Regions from separate parts of the Paenibacillus sp. FSL R5-0341 genome, predicted to be linked through region 1. Evidence: riboswitches for the same ligand, from Rfam matches in the RefSeq annotation. Region 1 holds a riboswitch; each other region holds the start of a gene.
The links. Region 1 has a riboswitch for cyclic di-AMP ahead of MKX75_RS06845 (hypothetical protein). Riboswitches for the same ligand answer to the same signal wherever they lie in the genome.
Positions count from the first base shown of each region.

Region 2: linked by a shared signal. The riboswitch ahead of MKX75_RS16440 (3D domain-containing protein) and the one ahead of MKX75_RS06845 (hypothetical protein) in region 1 are both predicted to bind cyclic di-AMP.
Region 3: linked by a shared signal. The riboswitch ahead of MKX75_RS00155 (3D domain-containing protein) and the one ahead of MKX75_RS06845 (hypothetical protein) in region 1 are both predicted to bind cyclic di-AMP.

Region 1 is NZ_CP150241.1:1,543,037-1,548,984, reverse strand. Features, by position in the region: gene MKX75_RS06855 (Nramp family divalent metal transporter) at 1-489, shown strand, start outside; gene MKX75_RS06850 (HAD family hydrolase) at 620-1,303, opposite strand; gene MKX75_RS06845 (hypothetical protein) at 1,472-1,870, opposite strand; cyclic di-AMP (ydaO/yuaA leader) riboswitch at 1,986-2,161, opposite strand; gene MKX75_RS06840 (glutathione peroxidase) at 2,533-3,012, shown strand; tRNA gene MKX75_RS06835 (tRNA-Leu) at 3,161-3,243, opposite strand; gene MKX75_RS06830 (urease accessory UreF family protein) at 3,670-4,371, shown strand; gene MKX75_RS06825 (hypothetical protein) at 4,642-4,845, shown strand; gene MKX75_RS06820 (hypothetical protein) at 4,873-5,508, shown strand; gene urtE (urea ABC transporter ATP-binding subunit UrtE) at 5,540-5,948, opposite strand, start outside.
Region 2 is NZ_CP150241.1:3,687,674-3,693,621, forward strand. Features, by position in the region: gene MKX75_RS16425 (PspA/IM30 family protein) at 82-753, opposite strand; gene MKX75_RS16430 (hypothetical protein) at 866-1,207, opposite strand; gene MKX75_RS16435 (polysaccharide deacetylase family protein) at 1,362-2,153, shown strand; gene MKX75_RS16440 (3D domain-containing protein) at 2,259-2,933, opposite strand; cyclic di-AMP (ydaO/yuaA leader) riboswitch at 2,936-3,131, opposite strand; gene MKX75_RS16445 (amino acid ABC transporter ATP-binding protein) at 3,350-4,072, opposite strand; gene MKX75_RS16450 (ABC transporter permease subunit) at 4,059-5,522, opposite strand; gene MKX75_RS16455 (M20 family metallopeptidase) at 5,706-5,948, shown strand, end outside.
Region 3 is NZ_CP150241.1:29,405-35,352, forward strand. Features, by position in the region: gene rsmI (16S rRNA (cytidine(1402)-2'-O)-methyltransferase) at 1-157, shown strand, start outside; gene MKX75_RS00140 (AbrB/MazE/SpoVT family DNA-binding domain-containing protein) at 440-694, opposite strand; gene MKX75_RS00145 (HD domain-containing protein) at 1,012-2,289, shown strand; gene MKX75_RS00150 (TatD family hydrolase) at 2,622-3,392, shown strand; cyclic di-AMP (ydaO/yuaA leader) riboswitch at 3,634-3,887, shown strand; gene MKX75_RS00155 (3D domain-containing protein) at 4,161-5,345, shown strand; gene rnmV (ribonuclease M5) at 5,501-5,948, shown strand, end outside.

The sequences.
Region 1 (5,948 bases):
GCCGCTGTATTTCACAGTGCTGGTATGACGCAGGTTGCCGAGATCGCTGATGCCTATCATCTGCTGACCCCTCTATTAGGTACTACGGTTGCAAGTATCCTGTTCGGTGTGGCTCTGTTAGCATCAGGTCAGAACTCTACCCTCACAGGTACACTCGCTGGACAAATAGTTATGGAAGGTTTCCTGAACATTCGAATTCCGGCTTGGCTGCGCAGACTGGTCACCCGTCTGATCGCCATCATCCCGGCGGTGATTGTCACAGCCATTGCAGGAGAACACGGCACAGAAGAACTACTCATTTTGAGCCAGGTCGTGCTTTCTCTTCAATTACCTTTTGCTGTAATTCCCCTGGTGATGTTCACAAGTGATAAAAAAAGCATGGGTGCATTCGCCAACAAATTGTGGCTCAAAATCATCTCATGGATCATTGCCGCTGTTATCGTTGTGCTGAATGTATATCTGATCATTCAGACGATCCGGTTGTTCTAATCTCGTCCTAATCAACTAAATGTCAAAAAGGCTGATCACTCCGGTATGCTATACCCAAGTTGATCAGCCTTTTTTGTTGCTGCACAGCAACGTGTTTTCATTTAGAGTAGAACCTCTTGAACGCAATCATCTAATTCTGATTTGGTATCAGTAACGGCAGGAGCTGATCCAATGAATCAACGGTCCAATCCGCACGGTCGTCATCGGAGAGTTCCGGTTGGAATCTCCCATAACCCTGCATGATTCGAATCGTGTGCATACCCATCTTCCGGGCAGGAATAATGTCGTTATCGATCCGATCCCCGACCATGACAGCTTCCTCTGGTTCACAGCCTGCCTGTTTCAAGGCCACAGCGTATAACTCAGGGTCTGGCTTGGACACTCCTTCTTCGGCTGAACACGCCAGAACATCAACATACTTCCGCAAGCCGTAGCTCTCCAGTCTCTCTTCCGTTCCAGGACTCTGATTGGCAATAATGCCAATGCGATAATACCGTGACAACTGCTGCAGAACGGAATCCGCTGAAGGAAAAGGACGTTCAAGATCTTTTTGAAACTTCAGCTTGTCCTGAATCTGTTTCCGGTGGCCCTCGTCTTCAATGAATGTGCGAATCGCCACTCTCATGGGCCATTGCTCGTATTTCCGGTAACAGCTCGCGAACAGTTCGCGTACCGCCTCAATTTCTACTGGATACCCTAAAGCACAAGCTTCACGGACGAACTGTCCGATAATATCATCAACCGGCTCCCATTCATCCACCAGCGTATCTCCAACATCAAAAAATAACCACTTTAACCCACTCACATCCGGCATGCCAATTCCTCCCTGTAAGCATAAAAAAAGAAGACCCACCATCACGCATGAGTCTCCTCAAATTTCCGTTTATCGATGAATCAATTTCATAATACCTTGAGTGAATTTGATTCTAATACATTCAATTATAACAGGCACCTAACACCTGAGCAATCACAAGCTATGGCATTAACCATTGAGGAGAAAGCCGACTTCCCCATTGAGCGAATATACAATCCGGTCTGCGCCCATCCCGCGATAGATGCCCTTTGGATGACTCTGCTCCGTGATGACGCACAGGGATTTCGAAGTCCATGAACGGCAGATCTGTAAATAACGACAGGTCAGATTCAGGCTGTTCTCGAAAATAAACACGTTGCCTACGCTACCCTGCGGCAAAAACCATTTTTGAGCTGCAGCCGTATTCATGCGAATGACATGCTCTACCCCGATTCTGCGGAGTCTCCGCTCTTCCCCTGCACTGTTGGTTAGAACGGCAAACGGCATTTTTTTGTACATCAGCAATTTGATAAATTTGCGTCCTGCTTCATTTGGAGCAGTCACTAAGATCATCTCAGTATCCATCATTCGTTCCTCCCTTGGCGTGAAAAGACAACAAAAAAGAAGCGTGGGGGACCAAGGCCTCCCGAACGCTTCTTAAATAACCCATGGCGAAAACGCCATGAACCAGCGTACGGCTTGTTGCCTCTCCCTTTAACGCTTACGAGGTTAGCTGACGGATTCGGGCGCGAGAGTCGCCCTATTTCCGGCTGTCACCGGAAAATTCACCCCATGAATGCCTACTGTCCTGGACAGCGCATTCCGTTGGTTCCCCCGTTTCCCACTCATGAATGAATGGAAACTCAGCGATTAAAACATCGTTCGTATATCTTAAAGTAAGATCGAGCGATATTATCGTTTGTTTCGTTTTTCAAGTACAATTTAGTTTAAATTGAAATTACGTTATGAATCATACACCCGCGCCATGACGCTGTAAAGTCCGCACAGATCACCGAATCGGCAGATTTCTGCCAATACTCATCCATAATAACGCTTACAATAAGGTTATACTCTATCCATCTCTTCAAGGCTATCTAATTCTCACGCTGACGAAAATCACTTCGCAATTCATTCACGTATTCTGCACAAGTTGCCTGTTTTGATTCTTTTAACACCACATTAGTTTTGCAATATTTAATTGCAACCAATATAATAGAAGATATAAGAGTATATCAATGGAGGCGATTTAGATGACAGTCTACGATTACAAAGTGAATACCCTTCGCGGTCAAGAAGTTGAAATGTCCGACTACCGTGACAAAGTGCTCCTGATTGTGAATACGGCAAGCTCATGCGGCCTTACTCCTCAATTCAAAGGTCTGCAAGAACTGCAAGACAAGTTCCAGGATGCTCCATTTGAAGTTCTTGGTTTCCCAAGCAACCAGTTTGCACAGGAAAAAGGTTCTTCCGATGATATTGCCGAGTTCTGTCAGATGAATTATGGCGTAAGCTTCCCTATGTTTGAGAAAATTGATGTGAACGGCTCAAGCGCTCACCCTCTCTTCCAGCACCTTAGCACAGAAGCTCCTGGCCTGCTCGGCTCCAAAGCAATCAAATGGAATTTCACCAAATTCCTTGTGGATCAGAACGGACAGGTCATTAAACGTTATGCTCCCAAAACAACACCGGATAAGATTGAAGAAGATATCAAGAACTTACTCCAAAAATAATGCACAGGCCACCCGTAGCCGGAAAGGTAGAGCTCCATTACCTCCGATCATGGATGGCCTTTTTTTCAACCCCGATGTCAGACTGTTCAAAAAAGACAAAAAAGAAGCTTTCCAATAACGGAAAGCTTCTTCTTCATCGTTCATATGATGCGGTCGAGAGGACTCGAACCTCCACGGGCATACGCCCACTACCCCCTCAAGATAGCGTGTCTGCCATTCCACCACGACCGCATGTCGTAAATAATCGGCAACAGAATTGATTATACCGGGTTCTGTTCTAAAAGTAAAGTGTTTTTTAATACTTCTTTTTCAACTAGGCATTTTCATCAAAAATCGCATATTCTCGTCATCTTTACCCATGAACTGCATATTATTAGATTCGATCCCCTCTTTTTCGGTAAGAGCCGATCTTGTTGATTCATTTATATATAGTCCCCCCTACATTTCTCAAACATTTAACTTTAAATGTTATATAAAATAACACTAATATTGAATTTCAGATTTAATCCATTGAATTTCAATGACACCATTGACAAAAAGCGGACATTTATGGGATGATAACTATCATATAATTCGGATTTTCAAACATAAAGCAAACAATAAGGAATATAAATGTTAATTAAAGTGACATTTAGCGAACACAGGAGGCGAATGATTGTGAACCGTGGGAATAAGCTGCTCGATTATGTTAAACTGCTTGATTCCTCTATTCAGGTTGGAGGGTTCACCCATTCCTTCGGCATGGATATCCATATCAAGGAGGGTACCATTCGTAATGCTGAAGATCTCGAATCATTCATGCGTTGTCAGTTGCACCCCAGCATCGTTCGTCTTGAAGGCATGGCCATCAAAGGCATCTATACCGCAGCAGATCACAAGGATACATGGCGGATAGCCCTGATCGACAAGCTCGTACATGTTCAGCGAACTCCTGGAGATCTCAGAGAAGAAGCTGCTACGATGGGTAAACGATTGATCAGACTCGCACGCGCTCTGCACCCCTGGATTGATTTCAGCCAGCTCGAACAGACCTTCGCCAAATATGATTCGGTTGGCTGCCTCTCCACTGTTCACGCCTGGATTAACCACCACCTCGATATCCCTGTCGAGGCGGCAGTTCTTGGTTATCTGCATTCAGCCATGAATGCCTGCATAACCGAAGCCTCCAAAGTCATTCCCCTGAACACTGATACAACCAAAGATCTGACGGTACGCCTGGCCGCAGATCTGGAGAATGAATGGAACACCGTCAGCGCCTCGGCTGCGGATGGACTGGCACAGCCAACCTCGATGTCCATGAAATCGTTTTTCCCCAGTTTCCATATGCTTGGAGCTGGACTTCATGCCTACAGGGCCTAATCCTTGTCCACCTACTCCTACACCTGCTCCCCTTCATTCAGACACAAAAAAAACACGCGGCAACCTCCTTGCCGACGTGTTTTTTGTCATTTCATTGGTTTATTTAACGTATTTGCGCCATTTTACATCACAAAATACACTTTTTTCCGTCTTTTTTAATTGTTAGATGACGGATTTACGTATATAATAAAATATACAGCTCGCATTTCTATATATTCTACATGAAGAAAGAGCGACTGAATACTACATTCTAACCAGGGGTGAACCCTTTTGAACAAGAAAAAGCCAGTGACTCCGTTCGGATGGGCCATCAAACGACGGCTAACCGAACTTCAAGTGGATCAGAAGACCTTTTGTGAACAGCATGGCATCCCACCCTATCGTTTATCCAATCTCATTCACGGCACACGCAAAGCAACTCGATTCAGACACTTGGTCGCTGATATTTTGGATATTCCAGATGAACTGAGATAAGATTTCTGCCAAAGGAGGACCCCATCCATGAGACATGTTACATCCGATCTGGAGAGGCTGTCGTTCCACTCCATAACTCACCAGCTCATCATCGTTGATCACGATTGGATTATCCAAAGTTGTAACCGTGCTTGGCAACAGGAACTCGGTCAACTATTACCGAACCCGGATGCGAACAGCACTCATAGACATTACCTGCATCTGTTGGAAGCCTGGGCATTACAAGGCAAGAACGCCAATATGGCACTTGTCGCACAGAATTTGAAAGAACGCGGAACACCCTTTAGTCGAAATCATACATATGACATCTGCGTGTATACGGTATACAACGAAGAGAGGTGGTTTCGTGTGGAACTCACCCCTCTATCTCACACTAACTCAAACCTGGATACCGATCTCGCTTTGATTGCCCACATGGATATTACCGAACAGAAAAAGACAGAACGCCAATTGAAGAAGGCTCTGTCTGACGTTCGCACCTTGCGAGGATTACTGCCTATTTGTGCTGTCTGCAAACAAATCAAGGACGAAGAGGAACATTGGAACTCCGTCGAGAGTTATCTGGAGAAACATACCCACGCCGAATTCACCCATGACATCTGCCCGGAATGCATCCGGCGGTTATATCCGAAATACTCGAATATTCTGGACAAGCGTTCCTGAACCCACTCTGCACTCGATACGATAACTACAATTACACAGACAGATGATGTTCAAACTGGGACATATCCAGTTCTTGCGGTGTCCCATGTAGGGTAATGGTACCTTTGTCCATGATATAGATATAATCTGCAGCACTGCGCACAAAATCAATACTCTGCTCGACCAGCAGAACCGAGAGGTTCCCCTTTGCCTTGAGCTGTAAAATAACCTGCCGAATGTCCTCCACGATGGAAGGCTGAATGCCTTCTGTCGGCTCATCAAGTAGCAGTAACCCCGGACGCGAAGCCAACGCTCGGGCAAATGCCAACTGTTGCTGCTGTCCACCACTCAGATCCCCGCCCTGCCGCCCATACATTGTAGCAAGCACAGGGAACATCGCCAGCACATCCTCCGGGAACGCCTTTACACCTGGTGCACTTGTCTCCAGGCCAAGCAACAAG
Region 2 (5,948 bases), 2.1 Mb from region 1:
CATATCAACATGAACCGCATTTAAAAGCGAAGGAGAAACGCTCTTCTCCTCCGCTGGTTAACCCTGCTGACAACCAAGGTGTTAGTTCTTATTATCGTACTGTTTCATCAATGCTGCGAGTTCGTCTTCAACAGCCTGATCTTTACCCAACTTCTCGAACTCTTCGTCCAAAGACTTGCCTTTGGAGGACATTTCGTTGCTTGCTTCTGCCTGTGCTTCCATTTGCATCATTTTCTCTTCCATACGTTTCATGCCAGCACTTGCCGTATCAGAGCCAAACCCATTCAACGCTTTGTTGATTTCCGTTTGAGCTTTTGCTGCATTATAACGTGCTACCAATGTCTCACGTTTGTTCTTCATTTGAGTCAACTGCTTACGCATCTCGTCGAGCTTGCCACGCAGGTTATCTGCAGAAGCCTTGTTCTGATCATAGCTAGTTTTGTACTCAGCCATCTTCTCTTCAGCAACCTTTTTCTCTTCTAAAGCACGTCGAGCCAAATCCAAATTCTGAGCACGAGCCGCCGTATGCGCCTGCTCTTCACGTTTCTTCACCAGAGCTTCCTGCTCTTCGAATAGCTGCTTGAATTTCTTCTCAATGGCGATCTGTGCGGCTACTGCTTTCTCCGCATCTTCCAGATCCTCTTGCATATCACGGATATATTGGTCCGTCATCTTGATTGGGTCTTCTGCCTTGTCGATAATGGCGTTGATGTTAGACATTGTTAAATCACGCAATCGTTTGAAAATGGACATTATGTTATTCCTCCTAGTCGATAATACATCGTATATAAACATACATACGTAACAAGCTACAACTCGTTTCAATTTTAGCAAATAAAATCAAAACTTGCGATTGTTCTTCATGTTAGGAAGATCCTTTATCCTTGTTCAGATGATCCTCCATTAGCCTCTCTGCAGTCTGCACGATTTCGTCGATCTGCATCCGTGTAATGGAATCAAAATGGATACCCATGATCACCGTAACAGTTACTTTCAGCTGCAGGGCGGCCTTTCGGGCAAGCCGCTCACACAGCTCTTGTTCCTTATGACCCGGAATATGTACCGTCGTCCCGCTTACGCGCTCATGATCCACGTAGAACGTGGCTACAGCACCAATATGCGCCTTTCCTCCGGTAACGAGAAAAACCTTATCATCTCCTGCCTCAATCACTTGTAAACGTATCGATTTCAAATCATATGTACTCATAACCATCCACCTATCCTTCTCTATATGTTATATATGGAGGAATTATGGCTTTCACAAGATAAATCCGCAATGAAAATTCTCACACTACGCATATTTTATGGACACCTCGGACATACCAAGGAGAACATCATTTTCGGAAAAGGAGGCCGTTATTATGCGCGTACGCCTCATTATGCTGATGGTTATCGTTATTTTTTTTGGAGGATATCATGCTCCAGTTTCATCGGGGGATGCTTCAAGCCCGCCAAGTGAATCAGTATCAGTTTCAGATTCCGCGGAAGAAGAACAACTGACATTGGGACAATTACGTCAAAAATATGCGGATACGTTCAAAACGAATGGTCCTTCAACGAAGCAGGTTGCCCTGACTTTTGATGACGTGCCCGATCCACGATTTACTCCACAGGTATTAGATGTATTGAAGAAATATAAAGTCAGAGCTACATTCTTTATCGTTGGTAGTCGTGCTGAGAAACATCCGGATCTGGTGAAACGTATCGTTAAGGAAGGGCATATTGTTGGCAATCACAGCTACAATCATCCGGAATTCAGTAAGCTGTCGATGAATGCCTTTCGCAAACAAATTTTACATACTGGGGATATCATTCATCACCTAGCAGGATATACGCCCAAGATGATCCGACCACCTTACGGAGATATTAATGAAGAACAGCTGCAATGGGCTGCCAGACAACACTATAGCATTGTGAACTGGAACGTTGACTCACTGGACTGGAAAGGCCTCTCCAAGGAAGAGGTGAAGGATAACATCCTATCTGCCGTAAAACCCGGTTCCATCGTTCTGCAACATGCAGGGGGCGGTGTGGGTTCGAACCTGAATGGCACGATTGAGGCTTTACCTGAAATTATTGAGGAACTGCGTAATCGGGGGTATGAATTAGTCACCTTGGACGAGATGTTGGGGTTGCCAAAAGCCAAGGATTAGGATGTCCATGTAGGAAATGATGACGATGTTAAAAGGGTGCCTGTTCAATCGCAAAGTAGCGACTGGCAGACACCCTGTTTGAATTCGTTAGATGTAATTCACTTTCTACTTCAGAATATAGAGCTCGATATCCTGGAAACCAAATGTGCTTACGGACTGCTTGCTACCAGGGATAAAGATATCAATCCGGTGACCCTTGATTGCACCGCCCACATCACGTGCTGTAGCTACAAAAGCCTGTTTTGGCAATCCCGGATGGCTGTGACCGGTTACCAGTACTTTGGTTCCAAGTGGAATCACACTTGGATCAACTGCGATCGTACCCAGTTCAAGATCATTGCCGAAGTAATCCACAGCACCCCATCCTCCATTTTCGGACGGATCTGCAGAGTATGCCGTTGCTTTCACGTTCACTGCTTTACTGTAATCGAACGTTTTTCCCCAGGCTTGAACAACTTTGTTATCTGCGTTAACGTCCAAGCTTGCTGTAGTAACAGTCTTCGCTTGAGTCTTGCTCTCTGTAGCCGCAGCAGCTGCTACATTGTTTGCCTTACCGGGAATCGTAATTTTCAAACCACCATAAATATTGTAAGGCGAAATGTCGTTGTTTGCTTTAACCAACGTGTTGAGTGCTACTCCATACTGTTTCGATAAGGTGTAGAAGGTATCCCCTTCTTTGGCCACATGAACTGAATCTGCGTGAGCCGGAACGGCTTGAATAAGCATTGCTGTTGTCAATAATGCTACTGCTGTTTTGGCTATACGTTTCTTGTTAATCATGGTCTTCCTCCCTCATTATGCCTGCGAAGTTAGTTGTCGGATTCGGATGAGGAGCCACCCTATAGGTCCTTCGTTACATGTGAAACGTTATGTACCCCTAATTCACCCCAAGCAGTGTGCCATAGATCTTCCCCCTGCACGATCTGCATCGTTACATCCCCCGCACTCCCTGTCCGGAAGTTTCGGCAGAGTTCAATATATCACAATTTTGTAACCTGAACTTGTAGTAATTCTTACCAAAAGGTTTTGAACATGTCATCAACTGTAAGAATACTGGATAATTCAGAATAGTTGGGCAACCCGATTTCTTTATATAAGGTAACAGAAAAGTTACTTTTCAAATCTAGAAATGATTATTACGCACAAAAAAATAGCGTTACCGACTCGATGTCAGTAACGCTATTAAATCATTTCATTTAGAGTACTTTAGCAAGAAAATCACGTGTACGTGAATTTTTTGGTGCTCCAAACACCTCATCAGGTGTTCCTTCTTCTACAATGACCCCGCCATCCATGAACAGGATTCGGTCTCCCACTTCACGTGCAAAACCCATCTCATGTGTTACGATGACCATCGTCATCCCGCCTTCTGCAAGACGTTTCATGACATCCAGCACTTCACCGACCATCTCGGGGTCCAGTGCCGAAGTAGGCTCGTCAAACAGCATTACATGCGGCTGCATGGCCAATGCTCTTGCAATGGCGATCCGCTGCTTCTGTCCACCGGACAGCTGGTTCGGGAAAGTATCTTTTTTATCATACAAGCCCACAGTGTTTAGCAGATCAGCAGCGATTTTCTCCGCTTCCTGCGTGGATTGCTTCTTCACTTTAATCGGGGCAATCGTAATGTTTTGCTGTACCGTTTTGTGTGGGAACAGGTTGAAATGCTGGAACACCATACCCATCTTCTCACGAGTCGCATTGATGTTGTGCTTCGGATCGGTGATTGATACGCCTTCAAAATCAATCTCTCCCGAGGTAGGCTGTTCCAACAAGTTCAGACAACGCAAGAATGTACTTTTACCTGAACCGGAAGGACCGATAACCACGACAACCTCACCTTTGCCAATCGTCACGTTAATGCCTTTAAGTACATCGTTATTACCATAAGATTTGTGTAATTGTCTAACGTCTATCACTTGCACTCAACTTCCTTTCCAGTCGTCCCAGCAGCTTGGACAAAATGAACGTCATTACAAAGTAGATGGCTGCTGCAATCAAAAATGGACTCAAACCTTGGTACGTAATGTTTTTGACTACACTTGCCTGATACATAATATCCACCATACCGATAACGGAGATAATAGAGGATTCTTTGATAATAGTTATAAATTCATTACCGATCGCTGGTAATACAGCTTTGAAGGCTTGTGGCAATATAATGTAACGCATTGCTGCACCTCTGCCCATTCCGAGGGAACGCGCTGCCTCCAACTGACCACGATCCACACCTTGGATACCTGCACGGAAAATCTCCGCCAGATAGGCACCACTATTGATTGAAAGTGTAATGATACCTGCCTGAAGTGCAGTGAAGTTAATGCCAAAGCTCAGGGAAAAACCATAATAAATAATCATCAATTGTACCAGCATCGGTGTGCCACGGATCACTTCAACGTAAGCCGTACCGATCCAGCGCAAGATTGCAGCGTCATGTAGACGGAACAAACAGATGATCAATCCAATAATTACCCCGAAGATAACGCCAAGTGCAGACAACAGAAGTGTGTATCCTACACCTGTAGCATAGAAACTTTTGTACTCCCAGAATACTTGGAAAATATTTTGTGATTTGTTCACTTTATCCGCCATCAAGAGGCTGGCGTCCGTCACCATCTGATTGATTTTATCTTCACTTTTCAATCGTTCCAGTGTTCCATTTACTGCAGCTAGCAGCTCGGTATTTCCTTTACGAATCCCGATTGCCGCTTCTGCTTGCTCTTCGTCCGGAACAGCAGCAGCAAGTCCAATGATATCGTCCAGATAACCTGCAGCAACAGTATCTTCAACGATTGCCGCGTCAATGCGTTTTGTTTGCAGTTGAAGCACGATATCCGAGATTTTATCCAGCGCAGTAAGTTTCGCTCCTGGAATACTCTGTCCGATCGTTTCCTGAATGGAGCCTTTCTGAACGCCAATTTTCGCATTTTCAAGTTCTGCCATGGTTGGATATTTGTCTTTATCCGCATTGCGAACCATAATCACTTGTTTTGATTTATAATAGGTGTCGGAAAAATCGATACTTTTCTTCCGCTCATCCGTCGGCGTCATACCTGAAATTACCAGATCAACACGCCCGCTCTGCAATGAAGGCAGAAGACCGTCGAAGCCCATATCCTCAATCACAAGCTCAGCGCCAAGATCTTTGGCAATCTCTTTGGCGATCTCAATATCGAAACCGACGATTTCATCTTTGCCATTAATCACTTTATGGAATTCATATGGTGCAAAATCGGCACTTGTACCGAGCACCAGCTTTTTACTGCTTGAATTATCTGTAGTTCCACTTGCAAGTGCCACAGGAACGGCAGTCGTCAGCAGAACAACAAAGGTCAACAGCATCATGGTGTAACGACTTATCAATTTCAACCTTTTTCTCTCCCCTTACAATACATTGTATGCTTCTCATGTTGATGACTGAGTCATTATAAAGTACAATGCATGATTATGCAATGCATTTTGACATTACAAATCTTGACTTGTTTCTGAAAAAATGAAGCAAACGTGATATAATCAATGAATTATTTTCATTTTTGCATAAGGAGTTTACAAATGACATCTAACAAATCACAGATCCTGACGGTTATTGATCAATATGCTTCCCGTTTTAAAGCCATTTCATCATATATTGGCGCCAACCCCGAACTGGGAAATGAAGAGTATCTCGCTTCTGCCCGTTTGAAAGAAGAGCTGGTCTTCCACGGTTTCACGGTAGAGGCTCCCATTCTCGGACTGGACACAGCTTTTATCGGAACCTATTCGGCCGCCAAACCCGGCCCTACTATCGCATTACTG
Region 3 (5,948 bases), 1.5 Mb from region 1:
TAAGGCTGAGCGCGAAGCATGGTGGCAGCTCATGTCACTTGCGGATCACGTCAGCCATTATGAGGGTGAAGGACATAACCGTAAAGATGCGATGAAAAAAACGGCAACCGATCGTGGTCTGACGAAGCGGGATGTATATAATGCGTTAATCGAGTAGCTAAACTAAACAAATATCTTCTGTAATGGGGAACATAACCTGAAAAGAACCTTATACCCAACCTTAGTGGAATCTTAAAAAAGCAGAGCGGTTCAAAAAAACTCCAAATAAAATTTACCGCTCTCTCCCATTTGGCGTGTGACAGACCCGTTTTGGGTAATGGAACCCATAACAGGGCAAAAAAATACCTTCCACGGTGGGGTTCACACCGGGAAGGCCATTAAGGAATATTAAAAAGGTTAGAAATAACAATTTAGATAAGTCCAGTATACCTGTTTTTTCTTATTTTGTCACAGGTGCAGGGATTTCGGAAATACATTCGTTACAAACAATTTTACCTTTGAAGTAAGTAACGTTCTCTGCATTACCACAGAAGATACAAGCAGGCTCGTATTTTTTCAACATGATGCGCTCGCCGTCAACATAGATTTCCAGAGCATCTTTTTCACCAATACCGAGCGTACGGCGCAATTCGATTGGAATAACTACCCGTCCCAGTTCGTCCACTTTTCTTACAATACCTGTTGATTTCATCATTATAATCAGTGCTCCTCTCAGCTAACTATCATTGTCATTATTCGACATTATTTTATGTTTTATGATACTCATCATACCAACGATTCCCAAAACAGTCAACCTTAAAATTAGCTTAAAATTAAGGCTGTTTTTCACAAGGTTACTGGTGGTAAGGGATTGTAAGCCGTTTTTCGTATTTAAACATCAATGTCAGCTTTGTCGATTTGGAAAACGACAAAACTACGTTATTCGACAAAGTTCGTCATTTTGTGTCGAATCTTTGGTGAATTGTAGAGATCAAAGCGTTAATATAAGAGAAATTAAAGGAGTGAGTCGATATGGAACAACGTTTAACGGAAGAGAAAGTGTTTAAAGATCCGGTACATAATTATATTCACGTGCAAGATCCAGTTATATGGGAGTTAATTAACACTCCCGAGTTTCAGCGTTTACGCCGGATTCGGCAGTTGGGAACTTCTTACCTTACCTTTCATGGGGCAGAGCATAGTCGTTTCTCACATTCACTGGGTGTTTATGAGATTACGCGAAAGATCATTTCTCAATTTGAAAGAAGTCATTATTCGGATTGGCCGAAGGAAGAAAAGATTGTAGCTCTGTGCGCAGCTTTACTTCATGATCTTGGGCATGGGCCATTCTCTCACTCCATCGAGGAAGCTTTTGACATGAATCACGAAGATTGGACTTGTCGCATCATTACAGGTGATACCGAAGTAGGGGCGATCTTAAGACGGTATGCTCCTGATTTTCCTGAGAAAGTGGCTTCTGTAATTCAAAAAACGTATGAGCAGCCGATTGTGGTCAATCTGGTAACCAGTCCTCTTGATGCGGACCGAATGGATTACTTGCTCAGGGATGCTTATTTTACAGGAGTAAACTACGGAACAATCGACCTTGATCGTATCCTTCGCATGCTGCGCCCTTATCATGGACGGATTGTAGTCAAAGATTCAGGCATGCATGCTGTAGAGGATTACTTAATGTCTCGGTATCAGATGTATTGGCAGATTTACTTCCATCCGGTAACCCGTAGTTCCGAAATTATATTGCGGCAAATATTCAAGCGAGCGAAAACACTGATACATGAAGGTTTTCAATTCCGCTTCATGATCGATCCACTACCTCAATTATTTGAAGGAGAACTTTCGGTAGAGGAATATTTACAGTTGGATGAAGCTTTGATTCAGACGGCATTTACGCAGTGGCGCAAGGAGGACGATGCTGTTCTGAGTGAGTTATGCGAACGTTTTATGGATCGCAAGTTATATAAGTATGTAGAGCTTGAACAGACCGACTTGACAATGATGGAAGAGATTCGGGAAGCTTTTGTTCAGGCAGGTCTCAATCCCGAATATGATCTTGAAATTGATTTTCCGTCGGATAATCCGTATGATGTGTTTCGTCCGGATGAATCTACGGATAAGCAGATTCTGCTGCTCGATCGACAGGACAAGTTACATGAGTTGTCAGAGGTATCCGACATTGTCCGTTCCATCAGTGGGCTGCATCGGGGAAAACATCATTTGTATTACCCGCAAAACAAGGTGGATGCGATTATTCACGAATTACCGTCCCATATACGCCCCTATTTCTTGTAATGGTGAAGATACAACTTGGTGAAGAATTTCGATATCAAAACACTTTCTAAAAGAGCTATTTTTCATGATACAGTAATCTGCTTTAATGGGGAGTATATGTAGATCGACATAATTTTGTAAAAGAAAGTAGGTTGAGTCATCATAAGTAGCGATATATAGATCTAAATATCCGTGTATCTTCTATATATTGTAGTTTGTGAAGAAATGAGAGTAATGATGGGCAATCCACGGATTTTTAAAATTTTCTTTACGCAGCATTAAAATAATGGATTTTCTAAATTAAATTTCCAAGAGAAGATAGTCGTTAGTTCGACATGAAGGGAGATATAAACATGATGCTGTTCGACACACATACACATCTGGATGCACCACAATTCGACGAGGACCGCGAGGACATGATTCAGCGTGCTGTGGACGCCGGGGTTGGTCGCATGATCAACATTGGCTTTAACCGGGAGACGATTCCAACGACAATGAAACTGGCCGAAACGTATGACTTTATATATGCAGCTGTAGGGTGGCATCCGGTAGATGCGATCTCGATGCAGGAGGGCGATCTGGAGTGGATTGCATCTTTATGCAAGCATGAAAAAGTAGTTGCAATCGGTGAGATTGGATTGGATTATCACTGGGATACTTCACCGAAGGAAGTGCAGCATCGCGTATTACGACAACAGATTGCATTGGCTCGTGAAGTGAACATGCCAATTGTCATCCATAATCGGGATGCACACGAGGATATTATAAGAATTTTGCGTGAAGAGAAGGCGGGCGAGGTTGGCGGTGTGATGCACTCGTTCTCCGGCAGCTGGGAAACCGCGAAAAGTTGTCTCGATATGGGCTTCCATCTGTCCTTCGGAGGTCCAATCACATTCAAAAATGCAAAGCAGCCAAAAGAGGTTCTGGAGAAGGTTCCTATGGACCGGTTTTTCATTGAGACAGATGCGCCATATTTGACACCTCATCCGTACCGTGGAAAACGAAATGAGACAGCGCATGTACGTCTGGTTGCAGAGGCAGCTGCGGAAATTAAAGGCATTTCGGTAGAGGAAATTGCTGCAATAACCACCAAAAATGCCATGGAACGATTTGGGATTCGTTAAAAAAACGAGTAAATCAGGTGAAAAAGGGAGTTAAGCGGAGTTAATTTGCTCTTTGATCCAAATAAATCAAGAATATTACAATATTTTAACCAAATATTCAGAAAAACGTACTTGATCAACGCTTTACAACATGCATCAAAACAGGATATCATCTTTTCAGTGAATTGTTGTGCGGAAAATTGGACAGATGTTCGGGGGATGAACAAAGGGACACTTTCCGAGGAAGCAACATTACTTTCATGAATCAGTCTCGCTGAGTCTCCGTTAACGGAGAGCGGGGGAACCAATAGGGCTTAAACATCGGTGTATTTGGCCGGTGCGCATCATTCGCTGACCCAAAAGCAGCGAAAGGATCTGCGAAGCCGTATTTGATTTCTTCTTTGGGTCTCGGGGTGAATTCAAGGGCGTCCGCCATGAGCGGGTGACCTAAGATAGGGCGGCTCTCTTTCGCCCGAACCCGACAGCTAACCTCGCAAGCGGAAAAAGAGAGGCAACCTCGTGCATGAATTTCCGATATTCAGAATCATTCGGAAGCCACGAAAGAGTTCCTCTTACACTCTTTCTTTGGCTTTTTTGTTTTTGAATAAAAGAAATGTTGTCATCATACGGTAGGTATTCAGGAGGATGACATCATGTTGCGAAGATTGATTCATGGTGCAGAACCGGATTATGTTGGTCCAATCTGTGTTCTGTAGAAAATTTGGTATAGTCACGTCAAAGACATCATGCATTACTTTAGACGACGAGGCTATGAAGGAGGACGGAGAAGTGGGCACATTCCAACCAGAAGAGACCCATGAGTCACGATCATCCAGTAAGTCTTTCGCGTTGCGGTGGAAGCATGAGAACATGCGTCAAATGGCATTGATCGCGATTTTCTCAATTGCGCTTACAATCATGATCTTGTTAGTCGTTTACGGTCAGGCCGGGAAACAAATTTCACTGGTTATTGATGGCAAAGCTCAGGTGGTAGAGACTCGTACAGGAATGCTTCAGGAAATGCTGGAGGAGCAGTCAATCACAGTCAGCCCTCACGATAAGGTATCCATGTCCATGAACGGGGCGATTACAGATGGAGACCGAATCGTTATTGAGCGGGCCGTTCCAGTTAACATTACGGCAGACGGAGACACCAAGACTCTGTATACAACCGATTCATCGGTACAAGAGGCAATTCAAAAATCAGGTATTCAAGTTGCAAGTAATGACAAAGTGTATCCGGCGCTTGGAACTACAGTCAAAGCGGATATGAAAATCCGTGTAGTGCGGGTAACAAAGCGTACAGTGGATGTAGAACAACCGATCGCTTATAAAGTGATCAAAACGGCTGACCCTAGCTTGTACAAAGGGGATAACCGTGTTGTTGTAAACGGCAAAGAAGGCACACTTGTCCAGCATATCGAAAAGGTATTTCAGGATGGAGAATTGGTCTCCAAAAAAATGGTCGGCAAATCCGTCGCGAATAATCGTGTAGATAAAGTGATCGCAGTCGGCACCAAAGCAAAACCGGTCGTAAAAGAGCCTGTGATTCAGACCGTATCGGCTCAAACTTCAACAACCAAACAGGCAACAACAACGAACTCGAAGAAAACCTCTGCCTCGGGCAGCAAAGTGATTACCGTATCCGGAACTTCTTTTAAATACTCCAAAGTACTTAAAAATGTATCCATGACTGCCTACTCTTCCGAAGAGCCTGGCATCGGCACTAAAACAGCTTCCGGTACTCGTGTAACGGAAGGGCGCACCATTGCGGTTGATCCCAAAGTCATTCCAATTGGCTGGTGGGTATATATCGAAGGTCTGGGCTTCCGTCGTGCGGAAGATACAGGCGGTGCCATTAAAGGCAACAAAATTGATGTATATTATGACAGTGTGAAGCATGCTCTGAATTTTGGACGCAAGAAAGGCAAGACGGTCTACGTGATCGGTCCGGTGAAGCCGGAAGCGAACTAAAATCGTTTTACTTTGAAATGGGAATGCTATAAAATAGTTGCATGAATGATTCATGCGGAATATGCGGCGGAGGGGTCTGAATTCAGTCTCCCCCGCCGTTTGGCAGAGAAGAGGATATTCCTCTTCTTTTTGCGTTAGAAAGGAAGAAATGGAACATGATAAAAGAAGTCATAGTGGTGGAAGGCCGTGACGATACGGTAGCCATTCGTCGGGCCGTGGAAGCCGATACAATAGAAACAGGTGGATCAGCCATCAACCAGCGCATTTTGAAGCGGATTGCGCTTGCTCAGGAGAGACGGGGAGTCATCGTACTGACAGATCCGGATCATGCCGGCGAACGCATTCGTAAAATTATTGCGAACAAGGTCCCTGGCTGCAAGCATGCCTTCATTCCAGAAGCGGATGCGACGCGCAAAGGGGACATTGGAGTGGAGAACGCCTCACCGGAGGCGATACGGCACGCGCTGGAACGCGTACATACTTCATACGAAGGTGCTCCGAGTCTGATCGATTGGGAGGACCTGATCGCGGCAGGACTTATCGTGCATCCACAGGCTGCCGCACGTCGCATGGAGATGGGCAATCTGCTAGGCATCGGATATT